3 regions of the Streptomyces sp. NPDC002032 genome follow, and region 2 is predicted to be linked to each of the others. Evidence: riboswitches for the same ligand, from Rfam matches in the RefSeq annotation. Region 2 holds a riboswitch; each other region holds the start of a gene.
The links. Region 2 has a riboswitch for cobalamin ahead of ACFYYT_RS13790 (ABC transporter substrate-binding protein). Riboswitches for the same ligand answer to the same signal wherever they lie in the genome.

Region 1 (5,177 bases), on a different contig from region 2:
CACTTCGGGTTGACCACGCGGGCCCGGAAGACGCGGGACGTCTCCTCGACCAGGGTGCGGGTCTTGACCGTCTCGGGGCGGGTCGAGTCGCCGATGTAGGCCTCGGGGGCCGTGCCGCGCAGGGCGCGGACCGTGGCCACCATGCCGCCGTGGTACTGGAAGTAGTCGTCGGAGTCGGCGATGTCGTGCTCGCGGGTGTCGGTGTTCTTCGCCGCCACCGTGATGCGCTTGTACGCCGTCTCCATCTCGGTGCGGGCCGGGCGGCCCTCCAGGCCGCGGCCGTAGGCGTAGCCGCCCCACACCGTGTAGACCTCCGCCAGGTCGGCGTCGGTGCGCCAGTCGCGGGAGTCGATCAGCTGGAGGATGCCCGCGCCGTACGTGCCCGGGCGCGAGCCGAAGATACGGGTCGTCGCGCGGCGCTCGTCGCCGTGCTCGGCCAGGTCCGCCTGGGCATGGGCGCGTACGTGGTTCTGCGCGGCGGGCTCGTCCAGCGACGCCGCCAGCCGGACCGCGTCGTCCAGGAGGCCGATGACGTGCGGGAAGGCATCGCGGAAGAAGCCCGAGATGCGGAGCGTCACATCGATGCGGGGGCGGCCGAGTTCGGCGGGCGGGATCGCCTCGATGCCCGTGACGCGGCGCGAGGCCTCGTCCCAGACCGGGCGGACGCCCAGCAGCGCGAGGGCCTCGGCCACGTCGTCGCCGGAGGTGCGCATCGCGCTCGTGCCCCACAGGGACAGGCCCACCGAGGCGGGCCACTCGCCGCCGTTGTCGGTGCGGTAGCGGGTCAGGAGGGAGTCCGCCAGGGCCTGGCCCGTCTCCCACGCCAGGCGGGAGGGGACGGCCTTGGGGTCGACCGAGTAGAAGTTGCGGCCGGTCGGCAGGACGTTGACCAGGCCGCGGAGCGGGGAGCCGGACGGGCCGGCCGGCACGAACGAGCCGTCCAGGGCGCTGACCACGTGGGCGATCTCGTCCGTCGTGCCCGCCAGCCGCGGGACGACCTCGCGGGCGGCGAAGGCCAGGACGTCCGCGACCTGCGCCGGGTGGCCCGCCGCGACCGTGGCGACCGCCGCCGGGGACCAGTCCGCGTCCTCCATCGCCCCGACCAGGGCGCGGGCCGTCGCCTCGACCTCGTCGGCCGCGGTGCGGGTGGCGGCGGACTCGTCCAGGCCGAGGGCCTCGCGCAGGCCCGGCAGGGCCGTCGTACCGCCCCAGATCTGGCGGGCGCGCAGGATCGCGAGGACCAGGTTGACGCGGGCCTCGCCGGTCGGGGCGCCGCCGAGGACGTGCAGGCCGTCGCGGATCTGCGCGTCCTTGACCTCGCACAGCCAGCCGTCGACGTGGAGCAGGAAGTCGTCGAAGCCGTCGTCGTCCGGGCGCTCTTCGAGCCCGAGGTCGTGGTCGAGCTTCGCTGCCTGGATCAGCGTCCAGATCTGCGCGCGGATCGCCGGGAGCTTCGACGGGTCCATCGCGCTGATCTGCGCGTACTCGTCCAGGTGCTGTTCCAGGCGGGCGATGTCCCCGTACGACTCGGCGCGCGCCATCGGCGGCACGAGGTGGTCGACCAGGGTGGCGTGCACGCGGCGCTTGGCCTGGGTGCCCTCGCCGGGGTCGTTGACGAGGAAGGGGTAGATCAGGGGGAGGTCGCCGAGGGCGGCGTCCGGGGCGCAGGAGGCGGAGAGGCCGGCGTTCTTGCCCGGCAGCCATTCGAGGTTGCCGTGCTTGCCCAGGTGGATCATCGCGTCGGCGCCGAAGCCGCCGTCCTCCGCGCGCGCCTGGATCCAGCGGTACGCGGCCAGGTAGTGGTGCGAGGGCGGCAGGTCCGGATCGTGGTAGATCGCGATCGGGTTCTCGCCGAAGCCGCGCGGCGGCTGGATGAGGATCAGGAGGTTCCCGCGGCGCAGCGCCGCCAGCACGATGTCGCCCTCGGGGTTCGAGGAGCGGTCCACGAACATGTTGCCGGGGGCCTCGCCCCAGTGCTCCTCGACGCTGCCGCGCAGTTCGGCGGGGAGTTCGGCGAACCAGCGGCGGTAGTCGGCCGCCGGGATGCGGACCGGGTTGCGGGCCAGCTGCTCCTCCGTCAGCCAGTCCTGGTCGTGGCCGCCGGCCTCGATCAGGGCGCGGATCAGCTCGTCGCCGTCGCCCGAGACCAGGCCGGGGATGCCGTCCGCCGGGCCGAAGTCGTAGCCGCCCGCGATGAGCGTGCGCAGCAGTTCCACGGCGCTGGCCGGGGTGTCGAGGCCGACCGCGTTGCCGATGCGGGAGTGCTTGGTGGGGTACGCGGACAGGACCAGCGCGATCTTCTTGTCGCGGCGGTCGATGTGGCGCAGCCGGGCGTGGCGCACCGCGATGCCGGCGACGCGGGCGGCCCGCTCGGGGTCGGCGACGTAGGCGGGCAGGCCGTCCTCGTCGATCTCCTTGAAGGAGAACGGCACCGTGATCAGGCGGCCGTCGAACTCCGGGACCGCGACCTGGGTGGCGGCGTCGAGGGGGGAGAGTCCCTCGTCGTTCTCCTCCCAGGTCTCGCGCGAGCCGGTCAGGCACAGCGCCTGGAGGATCGGCACGCCGAGCGAGGCGAGGGCGCCCGCGTCCCAGGACTCGTCGTCCCCGCCGGCGGAGGCGGTGGCCGGGCGGGTGCCGCCGGCGGCCAGGACGGTGGTGACGACCGCGTCGACCCCCGCCAGCTCGGCCAGCAGTTCCGGCTCCGGCGTGCGCAGGGAGGAGACGTAGAGGGGGAGGGGCCTGCCGCCCTTGGCCTCGACGGCGTCGCAGAGGGCGTGCACGAAGGCGGTGTTGCCGCTCATCTGGTGCGCGCGGTAGTAGAGCAGCGCGACGCGCGGGCCGTCGCCGTCCGCCGCGGAGGCCGGGCGGTCCAGGTGGCCCCAGGTGGCGGAGGCGGCCGGGGGCTCGAAGCCGTGGCCGGTGAGCAGCACGGTGTCCGAGAGGAAGCGGGCCAGCTGGCCGAGGTTGGCGGGGCCGCCGTGCGCGAGGTAGCCGTGCGCCTCGGCGGCGATGCCGATGGGGACGGTGGAGGCCTCCATCAGCTGGGCGTCCGGGGCCTGTTCGCCGGTCAGGACGACGACCGGGCGGGTCTGGCCGGCGGCCAGCAGCAGGTCGAGGCCCTCCTGCCAGGCGCGGAGGCCGCCGAGGAGGCGTACGACGACCAGGTCGACGCCGTCGAGGAGACCGGGGAGGTCGTCGAGGGGGAGGCGGGAGGGGTTCGCGAACCGGTACGGGACGGGGCCGTCCGCCGTGTTCGCGGCGCGAGCGCTGAGCAGATCGGTGTCGGACGTCGACAGCAGCAGGATCATGCGGCGGCAGGCCTTCCTCGGGGTTTCCGCGCCCCGGGCAGTGAGGACGACGGGAGTTCCTGACTCACCCCGCCGATCGCTCCGCGGGGTTCACAGTGGCGGGACCGCGCCGGAATCGCACCGGGCTTCCTCCCATGTCGCCGTCCTCGGCGATGACGGGCCGAGTGGCCCGTCGGAAGGTCATCCTAGGCGGCGTCGTCCCTGGCCGGGAGTGGGGGTGGCCGGAGACGGTGCTGGTCCGGGCCGTTGGTGGTTCGGACGGGGGGCGCTCTGGTGCGGTGTCCCTGGCCGGGAGCGGGGCGGGGGGCGGGGCGGGGCGGTCCGGGCCGGTGGTGGTTCGGGGCTGCGGTGGTTCGGGCCGGTGGTGGGGCGTACGCGGGGTGGGACCCGTCGGTGGTGGTTCGGAGCTGAGTGGCCGGGTGGTGGGCGTCCGGGCGGGGGTGGTCCGGGTCGGGGGGCGTCGGGACTCTGCCCCCGGGGCCGGGCGGCAAACGCCGGTGGGGGCGGGGTCCGCCCCGCGCGAGGGGGCGTCCGGGGGCGGCCGTCGCTCCGGTGGCGGGGGCCGGGGAGGGTGGCGTCGGACACAGGCCGGGGGTGGGCAAACGTGGGTATGCTCGCGGCCATGCCCCAGCCCCCTTCCGCCGTGTCGCGGGACGAACCCGTCATACGGGAACGCGGTGACGCCTGCCCCGGCGCCCTGCGCCTGCACGCGGCGGACGACGGGTACCTGGCGCGCGTGCGGATCCCCGGCGGGCTCCTCGACGGCGCCGCCGCACTGCTGCTGGCCGATGCCGCGGACCGGCTCGGCGACGGCCACATCGACCTCACCTCCCGCGGCAACGCGCAGCTGCGCGGACTCGGCGCGGGCTGCGGCGGGGAGCTGGCCGCGGTGCTGGAGCGGGCCGGGCTGCTCCCCGCCCCCTCCCACGAGCGGGTCCGCAACATCGTCGTCTCCCCGCTGACCGGCCTCGACGGATCCGGCCGGCCGGACGTGTCGGGCTGGGTCGCGGAGCTGGACGGGCTGCTGTGCGCGGATCCGGCCGCGGCCGGGCTCTCGGGACGCTTCCTGTTCGCCCTCGACGACGGCCGCGGGGACGTGGCCGCCCTCGCCGGGGACGTCGTCGTGGTCGCCCGCCCCGACGGCGGGGCCCTGGTGTCGACGGCCGGCGCGCGCCAGGGGGTCCGCGTCGCCGCGCACGACGCCCCCCGGGCCGCCCTCCTCGCCGCCCGCCACTTCCTGGACGCCGCCCGGGCCGCCGGCACCCGGGCCTGGCGGGTGAGCGAACTGCCCCCCGAACACGCCCTGGATCCGGCCGGGTTGCAGGACTGCCTGGCGGCCCGCGGCATCGTCGGCCGGATCGAGGGCGCGCCCGTGCCCCCGCCCGGGGACGGCCCCGAACCCGGACGCGTAACCGGCGCGGACGGGCGCGCCGCGCTGTCCGTGCTCGCGCCGCTCGGACGCCTCGACAGCGCGCAGTGGCGGACCCTGGCCGGGCTGAGCGGCCGGCTGCGGCTGACGCCCTGGCGCGGGGTCGTCGTCCCCGGGCTGACCGGGCAGGCGGCCGCCCGGGCGCTGGGGGTTCTCGCCGACGCCGGGCTCGTCACCGACCCGGCGGATCCCTGGCGGTCCGTCACCGCCTGTACGGGAACGCCCGGTTGTGCCAAGTCGCGGGCCGACGTACGCGCCGACGCACGGGCCCTGGTACGCCGTACGCCCGGACCGCTGCCCGTGCACTGGTCCGGATGCGAGCGCCGCTGCGGACACCCGCGCGCCGCCGCCTGGGTGGACCTCGTCGCCACCCCGCAGGGGTACGAGGTCTCCGCGCCCGGGCGCCCCACCGCAACGGCCCGGCACCCAGATCTGGCGGA
Region 2 (5,177 bases):
AGTCGATGGGGAAGCCGAGGAAATTGCTGAGCGGGGCCTTGGTCTTGGTGCGCAGCCAGTACGAACGGTAGTCGGGCTTGGTGGTGTTGGCGAAGATCTTGCCGTCGCTCCCGGGGGTGTCCCAGGCCATGCCCATCTCGATCATGTGCACGTCGACCCCGGCCTGGGCGAGCCGCAGCGCGGCGACCGAGCCGCCGTAGCCGGTGCCGATCACGAGGGCCGGGACATGGGCCCCGGAGTCGATCGGGGGGTTCGCGGCGGCCGTGCCGACGGCGGTTTTCGCCTGGGCGGGGGTGGTGTTGACCGCGAGGGCCACGGCTCCCAGAATAGAACTGGTTCCAGCGATGAATCCACGGCGTGAAACACCCTTGGAGACCTTGCTGTGCAGGCTTTTGTCACTCATGTGACCTTCCTCACTCTCGACGGAGTGAGAACAAGTTCTACTGTTGAGTGCTTGCTAAGTCACTACATACGACGAGGTAACTTCCGGCTCGTTCCGCTTGCCGAACCGCCGGGGCTCCAGGGGCAACCCGCCCGGAAAGTGGCTCCCGGCGCCGGCTGTCGACCCGACTTCCCCCCGACCGACCCCCGAATTCGGTGGATCTTCGCGCCGTGCCGTGCCATGGTTGGTCCCACCGAAGGGGTGTAGCTCAGCTGGCCAGAGCAACGGTCTCCAAAACCGTAGGTCGCAGGTTCGACTCCTGCCGCCCCTGCCCTCGCAGGACAGTCGAAGGCCCGTACCGGCGCGCAAGCAGCCGGCGCGGGCCTTCGGCGTATCCGGGGCCGGAGCCCGCTCAGGGGGCCGGCCTCCGCGCCCGTCTCCGCACCCGGTCCGCGCCCGGCTCCGCGCCCGTCTCCGCGCCCGGCTCCGTGCCCACGCCCGTGGCCGGATCCGGTCTGTGCGGCGGACGCCGTTCCGGGCGAAAGGCGGCATCTGGCAGACTTGGCCGGGTTGTCCGGGCGGCGCAGGACAGGAAACCGGTGCGAATCCGGTGCGGTCCCGCCACTGTGACCGGGATCCCGACCGTGGGATCTCGGGAGTCAGACACTGACGCGCCGCCTCTTCACTTCGACCGGGGACGAGGATCCCCCGGAGAGGCCTTCCCATGTCGCGTTCCCGCGCAGCCCTGCGCTCCTTCGCCGCCCTCGCGCTCCTGACCCCGCTCGCCGCCTGCAGCGCACCGGCCGGGGCGGACCGGCCCGCCGCCGACGCCCGGCCCGCGCCCGGGTACCCGTACACCGTCACCAACTGCGGTGTCACCAGCACCTTCCAGGCGCCGCCGAAGCGGGCCGTCACCATGAACCAGCACGCCACCGAGATCATGCTCGCCCTCGGACTCCAGGACCGGATCGCGGGCACGGCCTACCTCGACGACTCCGTACTGCCCGCCTACCGGCCGGCCTACGACAAGATCAAGGTGCTGGCCAAGGAGTACCCCTCCAAGGAGGTCCTCCTCGGCGCCGGCCCCGACTTCGTGTACGGCGGTTACGCCAGTGCCTTCGACAAGGCGCAGGGCCGTGACCGCGAAGCCCTGGCGAAGTCCGGCATCAACTCCCGTCTGAGCGTGGAGTACTGCACGCGGGGCCCGGTCGGCCTCGCGCAGCTGAAGACCGAGATCACCGAGGTGGCCCGGACCTTCGGAGTGCCCGAACGCGGCGCGGCGCTCATCGCGGACGAGCAGCGCCGCGTCGACGCCGTCACAGCACGGGTGAAGGACGCGCCCAAGCCGTCCGTCTTCGTCTACGACTCCGGCGAGGGCTCGGCCTTCACCTCGGGAGGCGAGGGCATAGGCAATGAGATCGTCTCCCTCGCCGGGGGGACGAACGTCTTCGCCGACCTCAAGGACACCTTCGGCGACGTGTCGTGGGAGAAGGTCATCGAGCGCGCGCCCGAGGTCGTCCTCATCTACGACTACGGCGGTACCACCGTCGAGTCCAAGAAGCAGCGCCTGTTGAACGACCCGGCGCTGGCGCAGGTTCCCGCCATCCGCGACCAGCGGTTCGTCGTGCTGCCGTTGTCCTCGGCCGTCCTCGGCGTCCGCGTCGCCGACGCCGTCGAGTCCCTGGGCCGCCAACTGCACCCCGACGCCGCGTGAAGCGGCGCCGGACCGCCACCGTCCTCGTCCTGCTCGCCGTCCTCCTCGCCGCGTCGTCGGTGGCGGGGCTCGCGCTGGGCCCCGTACGGATCGGCCCCGGGAAGGTCCTCGGCCTCGTGCTCGCCGGGCCCGGGGCGCGCGGCGGGGCCTTCGCCTCCATCGTGTGGGACGTCCGCATGCCGCGGGTGCTCCTCGGCACGGTCGTCGGCGCCGGACTCGCCGTCGCGGGCGCCGTGCTCCAGGCCCTGGTCCGCAACCAGCTCGCCGACCCCTTCCTGCTCGGTGCCTCCTCGGGTGCCTCGGCCGGCGCCGTGCTCGTCCTCGTCTTCGGTACGGCCGCGGGCGCGGGCGCCGCCGGGTTCGCGGCCGGAGCCGGGGTGCCGCTCGCCGCGTTCGCCGGCTCCCTGGCCGCGCTCGTCGCCGTCTACGCGATGGCCCGGCGCGGGGGCACGATGACCACCGGCCGGCTGATCCTGGCCGGAGTCGCCGTGCAGTACGTCCTGTCCGCGCTGACCAGCCTGGTGCTCGTGCTGTCCGCGCGCCCCGACCAGATCCGCTCCGTGCTCTTCTGGACCCTGGGCGGCCTCGGCGGCGCCCGCTGGGACGAACTCGCGCTGCCCGCCGCCGCGCTGCTCGTCGGCACCGTCCTGCTCGTCGCCCTGGCCCGGCCGCTCGACCTGCTGCTCGCGGGCGAGGAGGGCGCGCACACCCTCGGGCTGGACACGGGCCGGTTCCGGGCCGCCGTCTTCGTCCTCACCTCCCTGGTCATCGGGGTGCTGGTGGCCTACAGCGGAGCGATCGGCTTCGTCGGGCTGATGGTTCCGCACGCCGCCCGGATGGTGGTCGGCGCCGGCCACCGGGCACTGCTGCCCGTCGCCGCGCTGGGCGGGGCCGTGTTCCTGACCCTGGCCGACCTGGTCGCCCGGACGGCGGCGGCGCCCGAGGAGATACCCGTCGGCGTGGTCACCGCGCTGGTGGGCGGGCCGTTCTTCCTGTGGATGCTGCGCAGGTCCGGCCGGAGCGAGGGGGTTTCCGCATGACGGGGCGTCCGCCAACGCCGGGGAAGCCGGTGGAACTCGCCGTGGAGGCCGTGCGTTACGAGGTCGACGGGCAGACCCTGCTGCACGGCGTCGACCTCACCGCCCGGCCCGGCGAGACGGTGGGGGTGGTCGGCCCGAACGGCAGCGGCAAGACCACGCTGCTGCGCTGCGTCTACGGCACCCTGCGGCCCTCCGGCGGCCGGGTTCTGCTCGACGGGGCCGACGCGGCCTCGCTCGGCGTCAAGGAACGCGCCCGGCGGGTGGCGGCGGTCCCACAGGAGGCGGGCGGCACCCTCGGACTGACGGTCCGTGAGGTGGTCGCCATGGGCCGCAGCCCGCACAAGAGGTTCTGGGAGCAGGACGGTCCGCAGGACGCCCTGTGCGTCGGCGCGGCCCTGGAGACCGTCGGCGCGGCCGCCTTCGCCGACCGCCGTTTCGACGAGCTCTCCGGCGGCGAACGCCAGCGCGCGCTCGTCGCCCGCGCCCTCGCCCAGGAACCGGGCCTGCTCGCCCTGGACGAGCCCACGAACCACCTCGACATCCGCTTCCAGCTGGAGGTCCTGGGGCTGGTGCGCGGGCTCCCCGCGACCGCCCTGCTGGTCCTGCACGACCTCAACCTCGCGGCGTCGTTCTGCGACCGGCTGTACGTGCTGGAGGCCGGCCGCGTCGCGGCGTCGGGCCCGCCGGGCGAGGTGCTGACGGAGGAGATGCTGGCCGCGGTCTACGGAGTCCGCACGCGTATCGGCGTCCACCCGACCACGGGCGCCCCCAGCATCGTCTACCTGCCCTGAGCCCGCGCTCCCGGCGCCACGGGCACGCCACCGCTCAGCCCCGGCAACGGACCTACGACTGGCGAACGAGAAGCTCGTCGGCGAGGTGTACGGCCGGACCACCGCCACCGATTTAGCCCGGCGCTCGGGGAGCTCGTGAAGCTGAGGGGGGCGTGGCTGGACAGCCGCCGCTCCCGGGCCGAATTCCTCGACGGGCACCCGCCGGTGCTCGGTCCCGCTTTCACCGGACCGCCGGTCGAACCGGGGCCGGAGCCCCGGGACCGGGTCGCCCCGGCCATGCGCCTGCGTGCGGTGACCAGCGTCGTCGGCGTGCCCGCGCCGGCGGTCCCGACCGGCCCGGCCGACGGGCTGCGGATCGTCGGGCGGGCCGGTCGGGACCGGTGCCTGGCGGTGGCGCAGGCCGTCAAGGGCCGGCTGCGGCGCCCTGGGTGTGCCGTCCCGCGCGGCGGTGGGTCAGTGGTCCGGCCGGGCCAGGCGGCGGAGCAGGGGGAGTGCCTGGTCGAGGGGGACCGCGTCGAAGAACGCCGCGTCGGCCCGTTCGACGGCCGCGATGGCCCGGGGCGCCAGCTCGGCGCCCGCCTCGGTGACCCGCAGCCGCTTGGCCCGGGTGTCGGCCGGGTCGACCTCGCGCGCGACGAGCCCCTTCTGCTCCAGCGCCCGGAGTACCTGCGAGGTCATCTTCACGTCGGTGCCGGCCTGACGGGCGAGGGTCAGCTGGTTGGGCTGTTCGCCCTGGGAGTTGAGCCACCAGGCGCAGGCGAGCAGCACGAACTGCACGTGCGTGAGGCCGAGCGGTGCCAGCGTCGCGGCCATGTCGCGCTGCCAGCGCAGCGTCGCGTGCCACAGCAGGAACCCGGGGCTGTCGGCCGGGCGCAGCGCCATCAGCGGGCCGCCGGTTCGCCCGAGGGGTCGGAGGGGTCGGAGGCGTCCGGCCCGGCCGGCTCCGCGAGGGCGACCAGTGCGGCCATGGTCTGCGGCCAGTCGGCGGTGATGCCCGGTCCGATCTCGGGGCCGGCCTCGTCCGCGCCCGTTCCGGTGATCTCCATCCGGTAGGTCACACGGATCCGGCCCGGCCCGGCCGAGTCGAGGCGGTGCAGGGTCCGCAGCACGAGGCCGCCGAACTGGGCTTCGTCGACGAAGAGTTCGTTCTCCACGGCCTCGGCGATGACCAGCGGGATGGGGTCTTCGCCGGGCGGGGTCATCGTGATGCGGGTGCCCGCGGCGAACGGCCCGTCGATCTCGATCTTCTC
Region 3 (5,177 bases), on a different contig from region 2:
TCCGCGTTACGGAAGGGTAATTGAATTTCTTTCTGCCGCCCGAACGGGACCCGCGGACGGGACCCGCCGCAGGTGGCGCTACCCTGAGCCGGTCAACAAGCACCAAGAAGGGGTGGACCCAGTGGCGGACATCGAGAGCGCACGGGCGACGTTCAACAAGTTCGACGTGAACGGTGACGGCTTCATCACGGCCGACGAGTACAGCGCGGCCATGAAGGCGATGGGTGACGCGTTCGTCACCGCCTCGGTCGCGGACGCCGTGGTCGCCTCCAAGGACGCCAACGGCGACGGCCTGCTGAGCTTCGACGAGTTCTGGGCCGCTCTGAACCGCTGAAGCCCCGCGCCCCCGCCCCCGTACCGGCCTCCGGTGCGGGGGCGCGTTCAGTTCCCGGGGGCGCCCGCCGTGTCCTCGACCTCCTCGATGGCCTCCGCGAGCCAGCTCAGCCAGAAGCCCTCCAGGGCGATCCCGCCGCGCAGGACCAGCCGGCGCAGCCGGTCCTCCACGGCGTCCCGGTCCGGCGGGAAGTCCCGGGCCTCGATGGCCTCGTACTTCGCCAGCTGCTCCCGGTGCAGCGCCAGATGGCGCCGCAGCTCCGGCCCCAGCCCCTGGAGCCCCACCACGCCCGCCGCGCGCAGCCGCAGCAGCAGGGCGTCGCGCATCGGCTTGGGGTCCTGGCTCTCGTCCACCCACCGGGCCAGCTCCGCGCTGCCCTCGGGCAGCACCTCGTACTCCTTCTTCTGACCGCGCACGGGCCCCTCGCTGGGCAGCGCCCGGATCAGCCCGGCCTCCTCCAGCCGCCCGAGCTCCCGGTAGATCTGCTGGTGCGTCGCCGACCAGAAGTACCCGATCGACCTGTCGAAGCGCCGGGTCAGTTCCAGCCCCGACGAGGGCTTCTCCAGCAGGGCGGTGAGGATGGCGTGCGGCAGCGACATGCGGCCATCCTAGGTTTGCGGCGGGCCGTACGCCGCCGCCCGTAAGCCGCCGCTCCTCCGCCGGGCGCCTGGCCGCCGGGCGCCCGGCGCTACTTCGCGGGCGCGCCCGTGCGCCAGGCGGCCAGTTCCTCCGGGACGCGGGGCCCCGGAGCCCCGGCGGCCAGCAGCCCGCGGGCGCGCAGCAGGGCGGTCACCGCCGGGGACCAGGCCTGACGCAGGCCCGCCGAGGCCAGCAGCTCCGGGTCGGCCAGCAGCTCCCCGGCCGGACCGGTCCGGATGCCCGCCGGGGTCAGCACCGCCGCGTCGTCGGCCCAGCGCACCGCGAGGTCCACGTCGTGGGTGGCCATCACCACCGTGGTGCCCGCCGCGCGCAGGCCCGCCAGCACGTCCAGCAGCCGCTCCTGCCCGTCCGGGTCCAGCCCGGCCGTCGGCTCGTCCAGGATCAGCACCCGCGGGGCCATCGCCACCGCGCCCGCGATGGCCGCCCGCTTGCGCTGCCCGTACGACAGGAGGTGCGTGGGCCGGTCCCGCAGCGCGGTGATGTCCAGGGCGGCGAGGGCGGCCCCGACCCGCTCGCGGACCTCCGGCAGCGGCAGCCCCAGGTTCATCGGCCCGAAGGACACGTCCTGTTCGACGGAGGCCGCGAAGAGCTGGTCGTCCGGGTCCTGCACCACCAGCTGCACCGAGGTCCGCAGCCGGGTCAGCCCCGCCCGGTCGTACGCCACCTCGGCGCCGTCCAGGCGCAACGTGCCGGGCGCGGGCCGCAGGCCCCCGCTGAGCAGCCGCATCAGCGTGGTCTTGCCGCTGCCGTTGCGGCCGAGCAGGACCAGCGCCCGGCCCCCCTCGATCCCGAAGTCCACGCCGGACAGCACGGCCGGGCCGTCCTCGTAGGCGTAGCCCGCGCCGGACAGTTCCACCACCACGGTCACAGGTACAGCTCCTTCAGTACGAGGGTCCCCGCGACCAGGGCGGTCAGCAGGGCGGCGGAGGCGGCGAGGAACCGCCAGGACAGCGACGCCTGCGGTACGAGGACCCGCAGCGCGCCGTCGTAGCCGCGCCCGGCCAGCCCCTCCTGGAGCCGGGCGGCGCGGTCGAAGGCCCGGACGAAGGTGGTCGCCGCGAGCCCGGCCAGCGAACGCCACACCGCCGCCCGGCTCGTCTGCCCGAGCCGGGCCGCCTGGGCCCGGCGCACCTGCGCCATGGAGTCCAGCAGCAGGAAGCCGATCCGGTACATGACCAGGGCCACGTCCACCACCGGGGCGGGCACCCCGGCCCGCACCAGCCGGGGCAGCACGTCCGAGACCGGGGTGGTGAAGGCGAACAGCAGCACGCCGAGGGAGGCCGCCGAGGTGCGCAGCAGGAGTTCCGCCGCCTGCCGGGGCCCGTCCGGGGCGAGGGCGAACAAGCCGTCCGGGCCGCCCAGCGAGACCAGCAGCGGCAGCGCCCCGGTCACGCAGAAGCCCAGCGGCACCCGGAAGGCCCGCCACAGCCGCCGGCCCGCCACCCCGGCCGGGCCCAGCAGCACGGCGAGGGTGGCGGCCGCGACCAGTGGGCCGCCGGGCCAGGGCGGCAGGCACACGGCGGTGACCGTCAGCCCGAGTCCGAGGAGGGCCTTCTCCAGGGGGTGCCGGCCCCGCCAGCGGCTGCCGTGGGCCGCCACGTCGATCGGCAGCACCGGCTAGGCCTCCGGCGCGGGGGCCACGACCGGCGCGGGGGCCGAATCCGCCGAGGGGGCCGAAGCGGCCGCCTGGGCCAGGCCCTGACGGCGGCCCTTGCGGACCCCGAAGTAGTACGCGAGCACGCCCGCGCCGAGCGCCGCCTGGAGGGCGAACAGCGCCGACTCGACCTCCCCCGAGGGGGGTTCGTAGAGCGGGGAGAACCAGGGCTCGTAGTCCGGCTTCAGTTCCGTGATGGCCGACTCCGCCTGCGCGTCCGCGCCCGCGAAGGGCTCCTTCTTGCCGTCGCCGAGCCCCAGCGCGAGCGGGAGCACGGCCAGCGCCGCCACCACGAGCAGCAGCAGGGTGTTGATCTTCGCGTTCCGGGTCATCGCCATCAGAGCGCCGCCCCCTGCCGCGTCGCGGCCTGCTGCGCCGCGCCGGTGCCGGTCAGCTTGGCGACCCCGAGCCGGACCAGGTCGGACTTGCTGGACTGCATCAGCAGCCGCATCACGAGGACGGTCAGCAGCCCCTCGCTCACCGCGAGCGGGATCTGGGTCAGGGCGAAGATGCCCGCGAACTTCTCCAGCGCGCCCGGGAACCCACTGGCCGGGTCGGGGAAGGCGAGCGCCAGCTGGACGGAGGTCACGCAGTAGGTGACGAGGTCGGCGACGAACGCCCCGGCGAAGACGGTCACCATCAGCGGCGCGCCGCACTTGCGCAGCAGCCGGTACGCGGCGTAGCCGGCCCAGGGGCCGGCGATGGCCATCGAGAACACGTTCGCGCCGAGCGTGGTGAGCCCGCCGTGCGCGAGCAGCAGGGCCTGGAAGAGCAGGGTGATCGTGCCCAGCACCGCCATGATCGGCGGCCGGAACAGGATGGCCCCGAGTCCGGTCCCGGTCGGGTGCGAGCAACTGCCCGTCACCGAGGGAATCTTGAGCGCGGACAGCACGAAGGTGAACGCGCCGGACGCGCCGAGCAGCAGGGTGCTCTCCGGGTTGGCCTTCACCTCGCGGGTGAGGGCGCGGACACCGTGGACGACGAACGGGGCGGACGCGACGCCCCAGGCGGCCGCGTGCAAGGGGGGCAGGAACCCCTCGGCTATATGCATGGTTGGGAGACCTCTCCAGCACCTCGTGGATGGACGACGCGCCCCGGCCGGTCTCCTGGCTCACGGGTTGATGCCCTGTCTCCGCCTTCCCGGGCCCCTGCGGTCTCCCGCGCGGGCCCAGTGGCTTCCCGCAGGAGTGGAGCCGGACTTCCCGATCACAGTGGCGAGGGCCGCACCGGTTTTGCACCGGTTTCCCGAACACCAAGGCCCGCTGACCCTAGTCGCCCGCACGGACCGGTAACAACCCGCCCCGGCCCCGCCGGGCGGGCCGCCGCATTCCGCTTGATGGTCACCCGCTGTGTTTCCGGCGCCACGATCCGCTCCAACCATCCCGCCCGAAAAGGGAGTTCCGCCCACCTGTGCCCCCCGACGGCCGGCTGTCCCAGCCGGCCACACCGTTCCGCTCCCGGCCGCGAGGAGCTCTGCCTCCGGGGCCGTGGCCCGGACGGGCGCGCCCCGCTGGCGCCCCCCGCGACCCCGGGCGAGGCTGGGAGGCGTGCCAGCCGACTCCTCCGCGCCCGCCGGGTCCTTCGCCTACCCGGACCTCTCCGCCGTCTACGTCAACTGCACCCTCAAACGCTCGCCCGAGACCAGCAACACCGAGGGCCTGATCGCCAGGAGCCGCGCCGTCATGGAGGCGGCCGGAGCCCGGACCTCACTGATCCGGGCCGTCGACCACGACATCGCCACCGGCGTCTGGCCCGACATGACCGAACACGGCTGGGAGAGCGACCAGTGGCCGGTCCTCTACAGCCAGATCATGGACGCCGACATCCTCGTGCTCTGCGGCCCGATCTGGCTCGGGGACAACAGCTCCGTGATGAAGCAGGTCATCGAGCGGCTCTACGCCTGCTCCTCGCTGCTGAACGACCGGGGCCAGTACGCCTACTACGGACGGGTCGGCGGAGCGCTGATCACCGGCAACGAGGACGGCGTCAAGCACTGCGCGATGAACGTCCTCTACAGCCTCCAGCACCTCGGCTACGCGATCCCGCCGCAGGCCGACGCGGGCTGGATCGGCGAGGCCGGGCCCGGTCCCTCGTACCTGGACCCGGGGTCGGGCGGTCCGGAGAACGACTTCACCAACCGCAACACGACCTTCATGTCCTGGAACCTGATGCACCTGGCCGCGCTCCTCAAGCGCGCCGGCGGCTTCCCCGCGCACGGCAACCAGCGCTCCCTGTGGGACGCGGGCTGCCGTTTCGACTTCCCCAACCCCGAACACCGCTAGGGCGGGGCCGCTCCGGGCCGCTCCGGGCCGCCAGGGGCGCGGAGCGGCCGCCGTCCCGGTTCAGCAGGTGGCGGGGTGCGCGACGTCCACCACGTACCGCTCGGGTGAGTGCAGGACGCTGGTGGTGAAGACCGGCTGGGTGTCGAAGGCGGCGCCGAAGGTCACGTACCCCTCGTAGTCGCCCGTCAGGGCGAGGCCCTTGAGCTTGCTGAGCTGGATCTTCTGGAGCTTGGGGCCCTGGTAGACG

Region 1: linked by a shared signal. The riboswitch ahead of cobN (cobaltochelatase subunit CobN) and the one ahead of ACFYYT_RS13790 (ABC transporter substrate-binding protein) in region 2 are both predicted to bind cobalamin.
Region 3: linked by a shared signal. The riboswitch ahead of ACFYYT_RS06925 (energy-coupling factor ABC transporter permease) and the one ahead of ACFYYT_RS13790 (ABC transporter substrate-binding protein) in region 2 are both predicted to bind cobalamin.

What each region holds. Positions count from the first base shown of each region.
Region 1 covers NZ_JBIASM010000026.1:38,652-43,828, forward strand. The annotation lists gene cobN (cobaltochelatase subunit CobN) at 1-3,308, opposite strand, end outside; cobalamin riboswitch at 3,342-3,497, opposite strand; gene cobG (precorrin-3B synthase) at 3,931-5,177, shown strand, end outside.
Region 2 covers NZ_JBIASM010000004.1:474,619-479,795, forward strand. The annotation lists gene ACFYYT_RS13780 (GMC oxidoreductase) at 1-403, opposite strand, end outside; tRNA gene ACFYYT_RS13785 (tRNA-Trp) at 640-713, shown strand; cobalamin riboswitch at 934-1,071, shown strand; gene ACFYYT_RS13790 (ABC transporter substrate-binding protein) at 1,107-2,096, shown strand; gene ACFYYT_RS13795 (iron ABC transporter permease) at 2,093-3,136, shown strand; gene ACFYYT_RS13800 (ABC transporter ATP-binding protein) at 3,133-3,927, shown strand; gene ACFYYT_RS13805 (MarR family transcriptional regulator) at 4,381-4,809, opposite strand; gene ACFYYT_RS13810 (SRPBCC family protein) at 4,809-5,177, opposite strand, start outside.
Region 3 covers NZ_JBIASM010000002.1:615,112-620,288, forward strand. The annotation lists gene ACFYYT_RS06900 (EF-hand domain-containing protein) at 122-334, shown strand; gene ACFYYT_RS06905 (PadR family transcriptional regulator) at 382-933, opposite strand; gene ACFYYT_RS06910 (ATP-binding cassette domain-containing protein) at 1,023-1,862, opposite strand; gene cbiQ (cobalt ECF transporter T component CbiQ) at 1,859-2,608, opposite strand; gene ACFYYT_RS06920 (energy-coupling factor ABC transporter substrate-binding protein) at 2,612-2,980, opposite strand; gene ACFYYT_RS06925 (energy-coupling factor ABC transporter permease) at 2,986-3,699, opposite strand; cobalamin riboswitch at 3,727-3,920, opposite strand; gene ACFYYT_RS06930 (flavodoxin family protein) at 4,196-4,930, shown strand; gene ACFYYT_RS06935 (hypothetical protein) at 4,991-5,177, opposite strand, start outside.